DNA from 2 places in the Listeria sp. SHR_NRA_18 genome. Region 2 is predicted to be linked to the other one. Evidence: riboswitches for the same ligand, from Rfam matches in the RefSeq annotation. Region 2 holds a riboswitch; the other holds the start of a gene.
The links. Region 2 has a riboswitch for S-adenosylmethionine ahead of DUK53_RS04175 (methionine ABC transporter ATP-binding protein). Riboswitches for the same ligand answer to the same signal wherever they lie in the genome.
Positions count from the first base shown of each region.

Region 1: it holds a riboswitch for S-adenosylmethionine, as region 2 does, so the genes downstream of both, metE (5-methyltetrahydropteroyltriglutamate--homocysteine S-methyltransferase) here and DUK53_RS04175 (methionine ABC transporter ATP-binding protein) in region 2, are expected to answer to the same signal.

Region 1 is NZ_QPKR01000001.1:198-8,343, forward strand. Features, by position in the region: tRNA gene DUK53_RS00010 (tRNA-Val) at 1-13, shown strand, start outside; tRNA gene DUK53_RS00015 (tRNA-Thr) at 23-98, shown strand; tRNA gene DUK53_RS00020 (tRNA-Lys) at 130-202, shown strand; tRNA gene DUK53_RS00025 (tRNA-Leu) at 208-289, shown strand; tRNA gene DUK53_RS00030 (tRNA-Gly) at 302-376, shown strand; tRNA gene DUK53_RS00035 (tRNA-Leu) at 408-496, shown strand; tRNA gene DUK53_RS00040 (tRNA-Arg) at 511-584, shown strand; tRNA gene DUK53_RS00045 (tRNA-Pro) at 589-665, shown strand; tRNA gene DUK53_RS00050 (tRNA-Ala) at 694-769, shown strand; tRNA gene DUK53_RS00055 (tRNA-Met) at 808-881, shown strand; tRNA gene DUK53_RS00060 (tRNA-Ile) at 893-969, shown strand; tRNA gene DUK53_RS00065 (tRNA-Ser) at 992-1,081, shown strand; tRNA gene DUK53_RS00070 (tRNA-Met) at 1,122-1,195, shown strand; tRNA gene DUK53_RS00075 (tRNA-Asp) at 1,201-1,273, shown strand; tRNA gene DUK53_RS00080 (tRNA-Phe) at 1,284-1,356, shown strand; tRNA gene DUK53_RS00085 (tRNA-Thr) at 1,381-1,456, shown strand; tRNA gene DUK53_RS00090 (tRNA-His) at 1,472-1,544, shown strand; tRNA gene DUK53_RS00095 (tRNA-Gly) at 1,565-1,635, shown strand; tRNA gene DUK53_RS00100 (tRNA-Ile) at 1,653-1,729, shown strand; tRNA gene DUK53_RS00105 (tRNA-Asn) at 1,736-1,808, shown strand; tRNA gene DUK53_RS00110 (tRNA-Ser) at 1,827-1,917, shown strand; tRNA gene DUK53_RS00115 (tRNA-Glu) at 1,951-2,022, shown strand; gene DUK53_RS00120 (MFS transporter) at 2,095-3,264, shown strand; SAM riboswitch class I at 3,347-3,452, shown strand; gene metE (5-methyltetrahydropteroyltriglutamate--homocysteine S-methyltransferase) at 3,555-5,837, shown strand; gene DUK53_RS00130 (aminotransferase class I/II-fold pyridoxal phosphate-dependent enzyme) at 5,911-7,038, shown strand; gene metC (cystathionine beta-lyase) at 7,031-8,146, shown strand, end outside.
Region 2 is NZ_QPKR01000001.1:830,050-838,195, reverse strand. Features, by position in the region: gene DUK53_RS04190 (HesB/YadR/YfhF family protein) at 1-258, shown strand, start outside; gene DUK53_RS04185 (MBL fold metallo-hydrolase) at 575-1,666, shown strand; gene DUK53_RS04180 (DUF3006 domain-containing protein) at 1,674-1,904, shown strand; SAM riboswitch class I at 1,986-2,095, shown strand; gene DUK53_RS04175 (methionine ABC transporter ATP-binding protein) at 2,223-3,254, shown strand; gene DUK53_RS04170 (methionine ABC transporter permease) at 3,238-3,888, shown strand; gene DUK53_RS04165 (MetQ/NlpA family ABC transporter substrate-binding protein) at 4,100-4,954, shown strand; gene DUK53_RS04160 (M20 family metallopeptidase) at 4,979-6,172, shown strand; gene DUK53_RS04155 (peptide ABC transporter substrate-binding protein) at 6,323-7,960, shown strand.

The DNA.
Region 1 (8,146 bases), 830 kb from region 2:
CCGTTAGCCCCCATTTAATCAGGCCGGCTTAGCTCAGTTGGTAGAGCAACTGATTTGTAATCAGTAGGTCGCGAGTTCGACTCTTGCAGCCGGCACCATATATTTCTCATAGTATCGTTTTTGTATTGTGAGCCGTTAGCTCAGTTGGTAGAGCATCTGACTTTTAATCAGAGGGTCGATGGTTCGAGCCCATCACGGCTCATTTTTGCGGGTGTGGCGGAATTGGCAGACGCACCAGATTTAGGATCTGGCGCCGCGAGGCGTGAAGGTTCAAGTCCTTTCACCCGCATTCTATAATGATGCGGAAGTAGCTCAGTGGTAGAGCACCACCTTGCCAAGGTGGGGGTCGCGGGTTCGAACCCCGTCTTCCGCTCCAAAATGTAAGTTGCCATTATAAAGTTTCTAACGCCGGGGTGGCGGAACTGGCAGACGCACAGGACTTAAAATCCTGCGGATAGTGATATCCGTACCGGTTCGATTCCGGTCCTCGGCACCATATACTTATATAATGCGCCCGTAGCTCAACTGGATAGAGTACTTGACTACGAATCAAGCGGTTAGAGGTTCGAATCCTCTCGGGCGCACTTTCGGGAAGTAGCTCAGCTTGGTAGAGCACTTGGTTTGGGACCAAGGGGTCGCAGGTTCGAATCCTGTCTTCCCGACCATTAAGAAAATATCCCATATTTTTATGAAGGGGCCTTAGCTCAGCTGGGAGAGCGCCTGCTTTGCACGCAGGAGGTCAGCGGTTCGATCCCGCTAGGCTCCACCAAATTTTTTGTGAGTAAAGGTACGCTTATCTATTATATTGGCGGTGTAGCTCAGATGGCTAGAGCATTCGGTTCATACCCGAAAGGTCGTGGGTTCGACTCCCTCCGCCGCTACCTTTTAATTTGGACCTTTAGCTCAGTTGGTTAGAGCAGACGGCTCATAACCGTCCGGTCGCAGGTTCGAGTCCTGCAAGGTCCACCAATCACTATTTTTATTATATCATGGAGGAATACCCAAGTTTGGCTGAAGGGATCGGTCTTGAAAACCGACAGGCGGGTAAGACCGCGCGGGGGTTCGAATCCCTCTTCCTCCTTTTTCTTCTTAGTGATTTGTGGATAAAATAATATTATTGTCGCGGGGTGGAGCAGTCTGGTAGCTCGTCGGGCTCATAACCCGAAGGTCGCAGGTTCAAATCCTGTCCCCGCAATTGGTGGTTCCGTGGTGTAGGGGTTAACATGCCTGCCTGTCACGCAGGAGATCGCGGGTTCAAATCCCGTCGGGACCGCTTTACTTATGGCTTGGTAGCTCAGTTGGTAGAGCACTTGATTGAAGCTCAAGGTGTCGGCAGTTCGATTCTGTCCCAAGCCACCTTTATAGTTGTTTGTATCTTAAGCCGGCTTAGCTCAGTTGGTAGAGCAACTGATTTGTAATCAGTAGGTCGCGAGTTCGACTCTTGCAGCCGGCACCATATTTAGCGATAGCGGCGGCTATGGCGAAGTGGTTAACGCACCTGATTGTGGTTCAGGCATGCGTGGGTTCGATTCCCACTAGCCGCCTTTATGAAATTTTGGATAATGCGGGTGTAGTTTAGTGGTAAAACTACAGCCTTCCAAGCTGTTGTCGTGGGTTCGATTCCCATCACCCGCTCTTTATTTTTTTATTGTGGGCCTATAGCTCAGCTGGTTAGAGCGCACGCCTGATAAGCGTGAGGTCGATGGTTCGAGTCCATTTAGGCCCACCATATTATTCCACAGTAGCTCAGTTGGTAGAGCAATCGGCTGTTAACCGATCGGTCGCAAGTTCGAGTCTTGCCTGTGGAGCTTGTAATTGTTTATATTGGGGAAGTACTCAAGTGGCTGAAGAGGTGCCCCTGCTAAGGGTATAGGTCGTTAACGCGGCGCGAGGGTTCAAATCCCTCCTTCTCCGCCAGTATAAAAGATGCGAAACTAGAATTAATATTTAGGCCCGTTGGTCAAGCGGTTAAGACACCGCCCTTTCACGGCGGTAACACGGGTTCGAATCCCGTACGGGTCATCGCTGATTATAAGAACAATGTCATTTATGGCATTGTTCTTTTTAATGCAAAAAATGCATAGGAGGATAGGTATGAAAAGCAATAGATTTAAATTTTGGATTTTGACAGTGGTTGTTGCTATATCTGGTTTATCTCAAGGCTTATTGTTGCCTTTGATTTCGATTATATTTGAGGGAAATGGGATTTCTTCGGGATTGAATGGGCTCCATGCTACTGGGATATATATAGGGGTCTTATTAGTATCGCCATTTATTGAGGCGCCATTACACCGATTTGGATACAAACCTATTATTATTGTTGGTGGTGGGATTGTAGCGGTTGCTTTATTACTATTTCCACTGTGGTTTAATTTATATTTTTGGTTTATTTTGCGACTGCTGATTGGTGTGGGGGATCATATGTTGCACTTTTCTTCGCAGACTTGGATTGGTGCTATGAGTCATCCTTCTAAGCGTGGACGTAATATGGCTATCTATGGTCTGTTTTTTTCGTTGGGGTTTGCTGTTGGACCACAACTCGTGAATTTAATGGAGATTAATGTGAACTTGCCGTTCTTTATATCGGGGATTATGGTGATTATTGCTTGGGGGCTTGTGTGGTTTCTTAGGAATGAGTTTGTTGCTGAGAAGGCAGTTATACGCGAAATTTCGTTTTTTGGAAGTATAAAGCGATTTTCGGACGTATTTAGGCTTGCTTGGATTTCGATGATTCCGCCTTTTGTTTATGGCATATTGGAGACGGCGCTTAATGCTACTTTTCCGATTGTGGGGCTTCGGGATGGGATTCCGCAGGCGATGGTTGTGACGATTATTTCTTCCTTTTCTGTTGGGACGATTTTATTCCAAGTTCCGATTGGGATTTTGAGTGATAGGATTGGTAGGGCAAAGGTTTTGCCTATTTTTGTGGGGGTGGGGGCTGTTTTGTTTTTTGTGACGGCTTTTGTTTCTAATAGTATTGTATTGATTGGGATGTTTTTTGTTCTGGGGATTTTTCTGGGGTCGATGTATTCGCTTGGATTGTCTTATATGACGGATTTGACGCCACTGGAGCTTTTGCCTGCGGGGAATATTTTAGTCGGGATGAGCTTTAGTTTGGGGAGTATTATTGGGCCTTCTGCGACGGGAATTATGATTGGTTTGTTTGGTAATGATGTGTTTTATTTTGTGATTACAGGGCTTCTGGTTGTAGCGTTTTTAGCGTTGTTTTTCGGGAATGCTCGAAAAAGTTTGACAATGCCGTGATTTTTTAGTTGACAGGAATTTCGTGGGATGGTAATATAAGTTCAATACATCGGAACTGGATGTAATTAATTTCATATAATAACTCTTATTGTGAGTGGTAGAGGGACTGGCCCTGTGAAACCCGGCAACCTTTCAGTTTTTGAAAAGGTGCTAAATCCTGCGAAGTATGATGCTTCGAAAGATAAGAGAGTGAATGCGTGTCTGTAAAATTCGGATATTCGTAGCCTCTCTGGTTCTTTGCTGGGGAGGCTTTTTATATGAAAAAAATAATGAGGGAATGGTGATGTGAAATGGCGAAAGTTCAAAGTTCAAATTTAGGGTATCCGCGTTTAGGTGAGAAACGGGAGTGGAAGAAGGCACTTGAGAATTATTGGAACCATAAGATTTCTGAAGAGCAATTACTTTCTGAAACTAAAGAATTGCGTTTACAAGCTTTGAAGAAACAGCAGGACAAAGGGATTGATTTGATTCCAGTTGGGGACTTTTCTTTTTATGATCACATTTTAGATACGAGTATTACTTTTGGGATTGTGCCGAAACGATTTAATTATGAGGCTGGGAAAGTGGATCTTGATACATATTTCGAGGTTGCGCGTGGGAATGATGGGGCGGTTGCTTCGGAGATGACGAAGTGGTTTAATACGAATTATCATTATATTGTGCCGGAGCTTGTGGATGCGAAGCCGCAGTTGACGGAGAATCGGGCGTTGTTTTATTACGAGGAAGCTAAAAAAGAGCTTGGTATTGATGGGAAGCCAGTGCTTGTTGGACCGATTACGTATTTGAAATTGGCGAAGGGGAATGATGATTTTAAAGGGTTGTTGGATCAGCTGATTCCGCTTTATGGTCAAATTTTGAAGGAGTTGCAAAATGCTGGTGTGAAATGGGTGCAGATTGATGAGCCTTACTTAGCGACTAGTTTTGATAAGGAAGAGTTGGTGTTGTTTGAAGAGGTCTATGCTTTATTTAAGAACATTGCACCTAATTTGAAGATTGAATTGCAAACCTATTTCGAAAGTCTTGATTATTTTGAAGAGGTTGTGAAACTGCCGGTGGATGCGATTGGTGTGGATTTTGTGCATGATCATGGTGAGTCGATCGAAGCGCTTGAAAAATTTGGATTCCCGGAGGATAAAATTTTGGCGGCTGGAGTGATTGATGGTCGTAATGTATGGCGTGCGGATTTGGATGCGAAATTAGGACTTCTTGAGCGGATTGCAAAAGTGGTGCCGAAAGAGCGGTTAATTGTGCAGCCGTCGAGTTCATTACTGCATGTGCCGGTGACGAAAGCGAGTGAGCCTGATTTGGATGGGGTGTTGCTTGGTGGGTTGTCATTCGCGGATGAGAAGTTGGTGGAGTTAGTGGCGCTGACGGAGGCATTGAATGGGGAAGATGTGACGGCGGAATTTACGGATGCGAGGGCGGCGCTGGGTGCGATTAATGGTTCGCATCACCGGAATAATGCGGAGGTGCAGGAAGCGATTCGTAATTTAGAGAACGTGGAGGTGAAGCGTGATTTACCGTTTGCGGAGCGGATTAAGTTGCAACATGAGTGGTTGCAGTTGCCGTTATTGCCAACGACGACGATCGGTAGTTTTCCGCAGTCGCCTGAGGTTCGGAAAAAACGTTCGGATTGGTTGAAGAAAGTGATTACGGACGCGGAATATGAGAAATTTATTGAGACGGAGACGGAACGCTGGATTCGGATTCAAGAGGATTTGGACTTGGATGTGCTGGTGCACGGTGAGTTTGAAAGAACGGATATGGTGGAGTATTTTGGTCAGAAGTTGGATGGTTTCCAAGCGACGAAATTTGGTTGGGTGCAGTCTTATGGGTCGCGCGCGGTGCGTCCGCCATTGGTATACGGGGATGTGGCGTTTACGGAAGCTATTACGGTGAAGGAAAGCGTTTATGCACAATCGCTAACGGATCGTCCTGTGAAGGGGATGTTGACGGCGCCGGTGACGATTATCAACTGGTCGTTTGTGCGTGATGATGTGCCGGATTATGTGGTTGCGAATCAAGTTGGTTTGGCGCTGCGTAAAGAGGTGGAGGCGCTTGAGGAGGCTGGAATTCGTGTGATTCAAGTCGATGAGCCAGCGCTGCGTGAAGGATTGCCGCTGAAGCGTTCAAGATGGCAGAAGTACTTGGATGATGCGGTTTATTCGTTCAAGTTAACGACGACTTCGGTTAAGAATGATACGCAAATTCATACGCATATGTGTTATGCCGAGTTTGAGGATATTATCGATACGATTAGTGCGCTAGATGCGGATGTTATCTCGATTGAGACGTCTCGTAGCCACGGTGAAATTATCGAAACGTTTGAGAAGGTTGGTTACGATAAAGAGATTGGTCTGGGTGTATATGATATTCATAGCCCGCGTGTTCCGACGACGGGTGAGATTCAAGAGAACATTCGTCGAGCTTTAAAAGTAATTGATGCGCGTCAGTTCTGGGTGAATCCGGACTGTGGTTTGAAAACGCGTAAAGAGAAGGAAACGGTTGAGGCGCTTCGAGATATGGTCAATGCGACGAAGGAAATTCGTGAAGCGTATAAAGTGATAAAATAATAGGAAATTAGGCGCTAGGAACGGCATCATGTTGCTACTCCTGGCGCTTTTTAAATTGATGGAGGGGATTGGAATGACAAAGTTAAAGAAAGAAACAATTGTAGCGCAAATTGGAAATCGAAAAAGTGGAGCGACTGGTGCTGTGAACATGCCGATATATTTGTCGACTGCATACCGTCATGAAGATCTGGGTGTTTCGACAGGGTATGATTATACGAGAACGGGAAATCCGACGCGTGAGGTTTTGGAGGAGTCACTCGCGACACTTGAAAATGGAACGGCTGGTTTTGCGACGAGTTCGGGTATGAGTGCGATTCAGCTTATTTTTACGTTGTTTGCGAGTGGCGATCATATTATTTCTTCACGGGATTTATATGGTGGTACATATCGTTATTTTGAATTGATTGCGAAAAAGTATAACATTGATTTTTCTTATTGGGAGTCGACGGATTTGGCTGATTTGGAAGGTTTGTTGACACCGGCGACGAAGGCTGTGTTTATTGAAACGCCGACGAATCCTTTGATGGTGGAAACGGATCTTGCGGCCGTTGTGGCTTTTGCTAAGAAGCATGATTTGCTGGTGATTGTGGATAATACGTTTTTGACGCCGATTTTGCAGCAGCCGCTGGATTTGGGTGCGGATATCGTTTTTCATAGTGCGACGAAGTATCTTGGTGGGCATAATGATGTGCTTGCGGGTGCGGTGATTGTGAAAGATGAGGCGTTGGCTGTGCAGTTGCGCGATTTCCATAATTCGATTGGTGCGGTACTTTCGCCATTTGACAGTTGGTTATTGATGCGTGGGTTGAAGACGCTTGTTTTGCGGGTGGAGCAACATCAGAAAAATGCGCGGAAAGTGGCGGCGTTTTTGGAGGGTCACGAGGCTGTGACGAAGGTGCTGTATCCTGGAAAGGGCGGCATGGTGAGTTTCTTGATTAAGGATGCTACGCTTGTTTCGCCGTTATTGCGTAGCTTGGAGTTGTTTACGTTTGCGGAGAGTTTGGGTGGCGTAGAGAGTTTGATCACGTATCCAGTGACGCAGACGCATGCGGATGTGCCGCGCGAACTTCGGGAATCTTATGGGCTGACGGATGAGCTTTTACGGATTTCGGTTGGGATTGAAAATAGTGATGACTTAATTGCTGATTTGGATCAGGCTTTTGCGGCTGTTTTAAAAGAAGGGGTGAGCGTGCATGAGTGAGGGGTTTTCTTTTAATACGAAGGTTGTGCATGCGAGTCTTGGGATTGATGAGGCGACTGGTGCTCTGAACACACCGCTTCATTTGTCATCGACGTTCCATCAGCCGGATTTTGATAATTATCATGAGTTCGATTATGCGAGATCGGGGAATCCGACGCGTCAGGCTGTGGAGGAAGCGATTGCTAAGTTGGAAAATGGGACGCATGGTTTTGCGTTTGCGACTGGGATGGCTGCGATTTCAGCGGCACTTTTGACGTTGTCGCAGGGCGATCATTTTATTATTTCTGGGGATGTGTATGGCGGTACGTTTCGGTTGACGGAGCAGGTTTTGCCACGGTTTGGGATTACGCATACGTTTGTGGATATGGGTGATTTGGATGCTGTTGCGGCGGCTTTTCAGGAGAATACGAAGTTGGTTTATGTGGAGACGCCTTCGAACCCATTGATGCGCGTGACGGATATTGCGGCGGTGGCGCGACTTGCGAAGGAACATGATTGTTATACGTTTGTGGATAATACGTTTTTGACGCCGGCTTTGCAACGACCGCTTGATTTGGGCGCGGATATGGTGGTGCATAGTGCGACGAAATTTATCGGGGGCCATAGCGATATTTTGGCGGGGCTTGTGGTGACGAATAATGAGGAGCTCGCGAAACAGGTTTATTTCATGCAAAATTCGACGGGTGGCGTGCTCGGCGTTCAGGATTGCTGGTTGTTGTTGCGTGGCCTCAAGACGCTTGCTGTGCGGATGAGTGTGGGCACGGCGTCAGCGCAAAAACTGGCGGAATTTTTGCAAGCGGATGATCGGGTGAAGGCGGTTTTTTATCCTGGGCTTGCGAGTCATCCGGATTATGATATTCAGCAGAGACAGGCGGATTCGGCGGGCGCGGTGTTGTCGTTTGATCTCGGTAGCGAGGAGGCGGCGCGCCAGTTTGTGAATCATGCGAAATTGCCGGTGTTTTCGGTGAGTCTTGGCGCAGTGGAGAGTATTTTGTCGTACCCGGCGAGGATGTCTCATGCGGCGATTCCAGAAGAAGAACGGTTGAAACTCGGCATTACGCCAGGATTATTACGCTTTTCGGCGGGGCTTGAGGATATCGCGGATGTG
Region 2 (8,146 bases):
GAGTTTAACACGGCCGATGGAAATGGAATTAGATTATTCGCAAAATATGGTGGCTCCAACAGTTCCCTACATCCTGGTTTTTCAATCGGATTAGTATCTGAAAAACCCACGGAAATGGCATTGCAACACAAAATCGGCGATATTTTATTCTACGTAGAAGATCATGATTACTGGTACTTTAAAGATCATGACTGGATCATTGATTACAATCCAAAAAGCGAAGAAGTAACCTTCAAATTTTTTGAGAAAGTAAAATAAATCTCTCAGCGGATCGACAAACGCTCATTTTCGTCGTTAAAAGCACTGTTTCAGCGCTCACGTACTTTAGTACGCTCCGCACTGGAACAGTGCTTTTGCCTAGAAACTAAGCATTTGTCGATCCGCTGAGGTTTGGTAGGAAATCATGTGAAGTGGTTTTTCGAAATTTTGGCGAGTCCTTTATAGGGCTCGTTTTATTTGGTGTAAATCTCCCAACTTTTCCGGCAACTCTTTACTCCAAGAAGCGATTCTGCTATTCTAAGGGGAAGAGAATTAGGGAGTTGAGATTTTGAAGAAATTAGCAAAATGGAGCATCATGGGGATTATTTTAGTCATGCTTATTGGTGGATGCTCAAATAATACACAAACATCCAGTGTTACCGAAAATACGTTAGACGGCGCGAAATTCACTTTTTTTGACGTCGGGCAGGGGGACAGCACGCTTATTCAAGCCGATGATGGCACAACGATTCTGATTGATACTGGCCGCCATGACGATAATCGGATTTTGACATATCTAGAAAAAGCGAATATCGAAAAAATTGATTTGTTGCTTTTAACACATCCGCACTCAGATCATATTGGCAACGCGGATAAAGTCATCAAACAGTATAAGCCGAAAGAAATTTGGATGGATGGACTCGTGTTCAATAGCTCGATTTATGAGCGCGTGATTGATGCCGCTCTGGCTTCGGACGCGAAATATAAGGAGCCAAGACGCGGTGAAAAAGCTACATTCGGACCGTTTGGGATTCAGGTGCTGAGTCCGGATAAATTATCGGATAACGCTAACAACGATTCCATCGCGATTCGTCTAACATACAAAGATATTGCGGCTATTTTTACAGGAGACGCAGAAAAGTCACGCGAACGAGAAATGGTCGACAGCGGCCTAGATTTAAACGCCCAGATTCTCGATTTGGGACACCACGGTTCGTCAACATCGAATCAGCCGTACTTTTTAGATGCAGTCAAACCGGAAGTCGCCGTGTATTCTGCTGAAAAAGGAAATTCCTACGGGCACCCGCACCGCGAAGTCATTCAGTGGCTCAAGGATCGCGATATCAAAACGTATGGAACGGATGTCGAAGGAACGGTAACAATCGAGACGGATGGCAAACAAATCCACGTCGCGACAGAAAAATCCGGCACACCGGAACCTGGAAATAGCACTGGCAAACAAACAACAGAAGAACCAGGCGAGGCGGTTCCGATGCCAAATACAATTAATATTAACACAGCAACCGCAGAAGAACTGCAATATCTACCGAGCATTGGCCCCGTTTTAGCAGACAAAATTATCGCCGAACGACCATATAAATCAATTGACGAATTGAAAAAAATAAACGGAATAGGCGACGGCATTGTTCGACAAATCAAAGAACAAGGCAAAGCAACCGTAAAGTAGGTGTACCATGAGCAAAAAAGCGATTTTAGACCGTATCGAGGATGGAAAAGCGGTTTTTCTACTCGAACCAGATGAGCAAATATGGACAATCCCACAAACCAAACTGCCAAAAAATATTCACGAAGGCAGTTCGGTTCTAATCGATGGCACGAGAATCACACTAGACGCCCAAACAACAGCGGAAAACAAAGCACGCATCGCAGCGAAACTCGAACAATTGCGCAGAAAAAACGATTAATAAACAAAGAACTTTTCCAAAAGTGGTTGACAGTATCCGAAATACACGATATAGTTATAAAAAATAAATAACGACTTACACATTTTATCCAGAGAGGTGGAGGGATTTGGCCCTACGAAACCTCGGCAACAGATCATGTATTGATACTGTGCCAATTCCAACAAGCATTCCATTTGCTTGGTAGATAAGGTGAGACGACAAAGACTGCATTCATATGACTGTATAATTATTCGGTACATAGATGTTTGGACTAGAATCTCCTCTTATTAACTTAAGGGGAGATTTTTTTGTGGGTAAGGCAATTAAGGGAGTGATAGGATGATCGAATTCAAAAATGTAACGAAAACATTCAAAAGCGGAGGCAAAGAAATTACCGCGTTAGACGGCGTTAGCTTAACCATCGAAAAAGGCGACATATTCGGCGTAGTGGGCTTTAGTGGTGCAGGAAAAAGTACCTTGATTCGCACGGTAAACCTACTGGAGCGGCCCACAAAAGGCTCCATGGCTGTGGCAGGAACCGATTTAACAACATTAAAATCCAAAGAACTTCGCGCAGAACGAAAAAAGATTGGCATGATTTTTCAACATTTTAACTTATTGAATTCCAAAACGGTCTTCGATAACATCGCGATACCGCTAGCTTTAATACATACAAACCGAAAAGAACGCGAAAAGCGAGTGCTGGAATTGTTGGACTTTGTTGGCTTAGCAGATAAAGCAAAGAATTATCCCGACCAATTATCCGGCGGCCAAAAGCAGCGTATCGGGATTGCACGTGCACTCGCAACAAATCCAGAGGTGCTCCTATGCGATGAGGCAACGAGCGCATTAGATCCAGAGACAACAGGCGCGATTCTCGAACTGTTACAAAAAATCAACAAAGAATACAATATTACGATTCTGCTCATCACCCACGAAATGTCTGTGATACGCGAAATCTGCAATCGAGTAGCGGTGATGGAAGGCGGTAAAGTTATCGAAGAAGGCAAAGTATTCGATATCTTCTCAAATCCGCAAAGCCAAACCGCGAAAAACTTCGTCAAGACGGTAATCAATGACGATATTCCAGCCAGCGCACTGAAGCTGATTCAAAATCACGACGCAACCGTTTGGAAATTCACATTTGTGGGAGAATCATCAGGAAATCCGCTACTTTCGAATATTGCCAAACAATTTGATGTCAATGTCAGCGTCCTAAGTGGGAATATCTCTGAAATTCAGGCGATTGCGTTTGGCTACATGATCGTGGAAGTCACAGGTGAGCCAGAAGAAATCGCAAAAGCCTTCGCTTACGCAACAACGCAAAATGTCAAATTAGAGGAGGTGGGAGCGCATGGAAGTCACATCTGAACAGCTAAGCATGGCATTTATTGAAACCCTATACATGGTTACATGGTCACTCTTATTTGCTTGCCTTATAGGGATACCACTCGGTGTCTTACTCGTCGTAACGCGAAAAGGTCACATTTTGCAAAATACAATGATTTTCAATATTTTAAACCCAATTATCAACATTTTGCGTTCGGTGCCATTTATTATTTTGCTAGTCGCATTGATTCCTGTGACGCGTTTCATCGTCGATTCGAGCATTGGCGTGAAAGCCGCGATTGTTCCACTTGTTTTCTACGCAGGACCTTACATTGCAAGACTTGTTGAAAACTCGCTTTTAGAGGTGGATCAAGGCATTATCGAGGCAGCTCAGGCGATGGGCGCGAACGCGTGGCAAATTATATGGCGATTTATGTTGCCAGAGGGTCTTAGCTCATTGATTCTGACACTAACTACCGCGACGATTGGTCTCGTTGGTGCTACCGCAATGGCAGGAGTTGTTGGTGCAGGAGGGATTGGAAACTTGGCGATTACGTATGGGTACCAGCGTTATGATAATATCACGATGCTCGTTACAGTTATTATTTTGGTCGTTATTGTCCAAAGTGTCCAGTCGCTGGGGAACTTCATTTCTCGCAAAATCCGCCGCCGTTAGGCGCCGGCGACGCCGAGAAACGCTCATCTTCGTCGTTAAAACCTGTGCTACGGGGTTCTCGTACAAATCGTACGCTCCACTCCGTTGCTCGGCTTTGCCTAGAATCTAGGCATTTCTCGGCGCCACCTCCGTTTGGAGGTTCAATCGTGAAGGACACTTAAACATGATTTTAAGAAAAGATAAAATAATAAATAATAGGGGAGTTTTTTGGATGAAGAAGTTGGTTTTAGTTTTGACGTTGGTATTGTTGGCTGTTGTTGCTACGGCTTGTGGTGGTTCAGATGAGAAGGCGCAGGGAGACGAGAAGAATTTGGTGATTGGTGTGAGTGCTGGGGATCGGACTTGGCCTGAAATTAAGCGGATTGCTGAGAAGGATGGTATTAATATCGAATTGAAAGAATTTAGTGACTATGTCTTGCCGAACCGCGCGCTTGCTGACGGGGACTTGGATGCGAATGCTTTTCAAACGGTTGCCTATTTCGATTCTTTTATTAAAGAAAATAAGCTAGATCTTGTACCGCTTGCTTCGACGGTCATTGCTCCAATGGGCGTTTATTCGAACAAAGTGAAAGACATTAAGGATATTAAAAATGGCGCTACTATCGCTGTTCCTGATGATATTACGAACTACGGCCGTGCTTTGCTTTTGCTGCAAGAGGCGGGACTTATCACGTTGGTTGATGATTTTGATGGGAACGGGTCACCAGAAGCAATCAAAGAAAATCCGAAAAAGCTCGATATTAAGCCAATGGTAGCTGGTCAAATTCCGCGCGCGCTAGACGATGTGGATGCGGCAACAATCAATAACGGTGTGGCTGTTGAGGCGAAACTGAACCCGCTGAAAGACTCGATTTTCCTAGAGTCAGATACGGCGAAACCTTATATTAACATTATTGCCGTTCGAAAAGGGGACACAGATCGCGAAGCTTTGAAAAAAATTGTGGAAATTTACCACTCCGATGACATGAAGAAATTTATCGAAAAAACATATAAAGGTAGCTCCATCCCAGCATTTATCCCGCTTGATGAGCTAGAAACGTATAAAGAAACGTGGTCAAAAAAATAAATTCGAAATACGGAGGCGTTGCACATGGTACAAGCAAAACTGACATGGTCTGAGGCCATTGAAACAAATATTGACGCGCATCAAGACTTCTATATTGAAGTAAGTCACGATATTCACGACCACCCAGAAATCGGCAACGAAGAATTCTACGCAAGCGAAAAACTGGCGACCATCCTTGAAAAAGCTGGTTTCACCGTGGAATTAGACGTAGCAGGCCACAAAACCGCTTTCCTCGCTCGTAAAAAAGCAGAGAAGCCAGGCGCTACAGTTGCCTTTTTAGCGGAATATGACGCGCTACCAGGGCTTGGACATGCATGCGGGCACAACATAATTGGCACAACGAGCGTTGCCGCAGCCATCGCACTCGCCGAAGTAATCGAGGAAACGGGTGGGGAAGTAGTCGTACTTGGAACGCCAGCCGAAGAGGGTGGACCAAATGGCAGTGCGAAAGGAAGTTTTGTGAAGCATAATCTCCTCCAAGGTATTGACGCCGCGCTCATGATTCATCCATCCAGCGACTCCGCGTTAACGACACCATCGCTTGCCGTGGACGTTTTAGAATTTGAGTTCTTCGGGAAACCAGCCCATTCCGCGGCTAACCCAGAAGATGGCATTAACGCACTGGACGGCCTTATCCAGTTTTACAACGGCGTCAATGCTTTACGTCAACACGTGACCTCCGATGTGCGCATTCATGGCATTATTTTGGATGGTGGTCAAGCGCCGAATATCGTTCCAGATTACGCCCGTGCCCGTTTTTTCACGCGCGCTGACAAACGTCGCCGTCTCGATGATATCACGAAGCGCGTCATTCAAGTCGCAGAAGGTGCTGCGATTCAAACTGGTACAACGTTTAAAGTGACGAATATCCAGAATGGCGTCGATGATTTCCTGATTAATAAACAGTTCAATCGCCTGTTCGCACGTATCGCGGAGCAACTAGACGAACCGCTAATTACCGATAGTCGCGGCATTGGTTCCACAGATGCAGGAAACATTAGCCAAGTTATCCCAACCATCCACCCTTATATCAAAATTGGTTCCAGTGACCTCGTTGGGCATACCGTTGAATTCCGCGAAGCCGCAAGATCCGCTGCTGGAGACAAGGCCTTAATCAAAGGCGCCAAACTGCTCGCGCTAACCGCTTTAGAACTCTACACGAACGAAGCGCTATTAGTCGATATAAAACAAGAATACGAAGATACAAAACAAATCTAGTCTGCCAAAAAAGGAGATAGGTCAACTGCTTATCTCCTTTAACGTGATAAACATTATAAAATAATTCTATTAATTTAGAAAAAGGTATTTATTTTCGCGTCAAAATAGCGTATGATAGAAACAGTCACACAAAAAAGGGGAGTTTTACATATGAAAAAAAGATATATTATCAGCTTGATTCTAGTAGCCAGCATGTTCGTATTAGCAGCATGCGGAGGAGGAAAAGACACGGCGAGCGATGCCTCAGATAAACAAGTCTTGCGCGTCATCGAATCCACAGAAATTCCACTCATGGACACATCACTTGCAACAGACGGCGTCAGCTTCACCGCGATGAATCAAGTTTTTGAAGGGCTTTATACGCTTGATTCCAAGGACCAAATCATCCCAGCAGCAGCCGAAGCCATGCCTCAAATAAGTAAAGATCAAAAAATATACACCATCAAAATCCGCGACAACGCGAAATGGTCAGACGGATCAGATCTCACAGCCGATGACTTCATCTACGCTTGGCGCAAAGTCGTCAATCCAAAATCGGGCGCCCAGTATTCCTTTTTATACCGCGATGTCGTTGCCAATGCAAGCGATATTATCGACGGTAAAAAAGATCCAAAAGAACTCGGCGTGAAAGCACTGGATGACAAAACCATCGAAATCCAACTGACACAGGCCGTGCCGTACTTCAACTCACTACTCACATTCGGCCCGTTCTATCCACAAAAAGAGGCTTACGTGAGCAAAGAAGGGAAAGACTTTGCCAAAGATTCCGATCATTTACTTTACAACGGCCCATTCACAATGTCCGATTGGTCGGGCACAAGCAAAAGCTGGAGTTTCATCAAAAACGATAACTACTGGGATAAGAAAAACGTCAAATTAGATCGCATCGATGTCCAAGTAGCCAAAGAACCAGGCTCAGCAGTCAATCTCTACAACACAGGAAAAGTTGACCGTGCCCCATTAACAGGCGATTACGCGAGCCAATACAAAGACAATAAAGAATTCGTTGCAGAACCCGATTCCTACGTATATTGGTTAAAATTCAATCAAAAACAATCGGATGTTGCGAATGTAGAATTACGAAAAGCGATTGCAAAAGCGATTAACAAAGAAGCGCTAGCCGACACGGTCATCGCGAATGGTGCGGTACCAATTAACGGCGAAATTCCAAACGGTTTTGCCCAAAATCCGAAAACAGGCAAAGACTTCCGCGAAGATAGTGGCGATCACCTCACATATAACGTCGCAGAAGCCAAAGAACATTTTGCGAAAGCGAAGCAACAACTCGGTAAAAGCGAAATCACGCTCGAACTAGTAGGTGACGACCAAGAATTCGCGAAGAAAACCCTCGAGTTCATTCAAAGCGAGCTACAAACCAATCTCGACGGGCTCAAAATCAACTTAAAAACAGTGCCTTACAAAAACAGGCTAGCACTTGATAAGGCGCAAGATTATACGGTTCAACTTTCGCGTTGGGCACCAGCATACAAAGACCCAATGACCTACATCGCAAGTTGGCAAACAGACAACAACTACAACAATATGAGCTACTCAAGCCCAGCTTACGACAAATTGACAACCGATATTTCCACAACACTTGCGACGAATCCAGAAGCCCGTTGGCAAGCCATGCTCCAAACCGAAAAAGTGCTACTCGATGACGACGCAGCAATCGCACCATTATACCAAAACGCCACAGCCGTCCTTGAAAAACCATACGTAAAAGGCGTAGTAAAACATCTTTTCGGCGCACCATACAGCTTTAGATGGGCATATCTAGAAAAATAAATGCATAACCCAAATAAATCGGCGACAAGCGCTCGCATTGTTGGGGCTGTTCGAAATGCAATGAGTTACAGCCCCAATATGCCTAGGAGCATCGCGAATAGGCGGTCCTTCATTATATTTAGAACAAGGATGCGGTACATCTCTACGGTTCTGCTACACAATAGCAGTTTCGCTTAACTTCTCGCA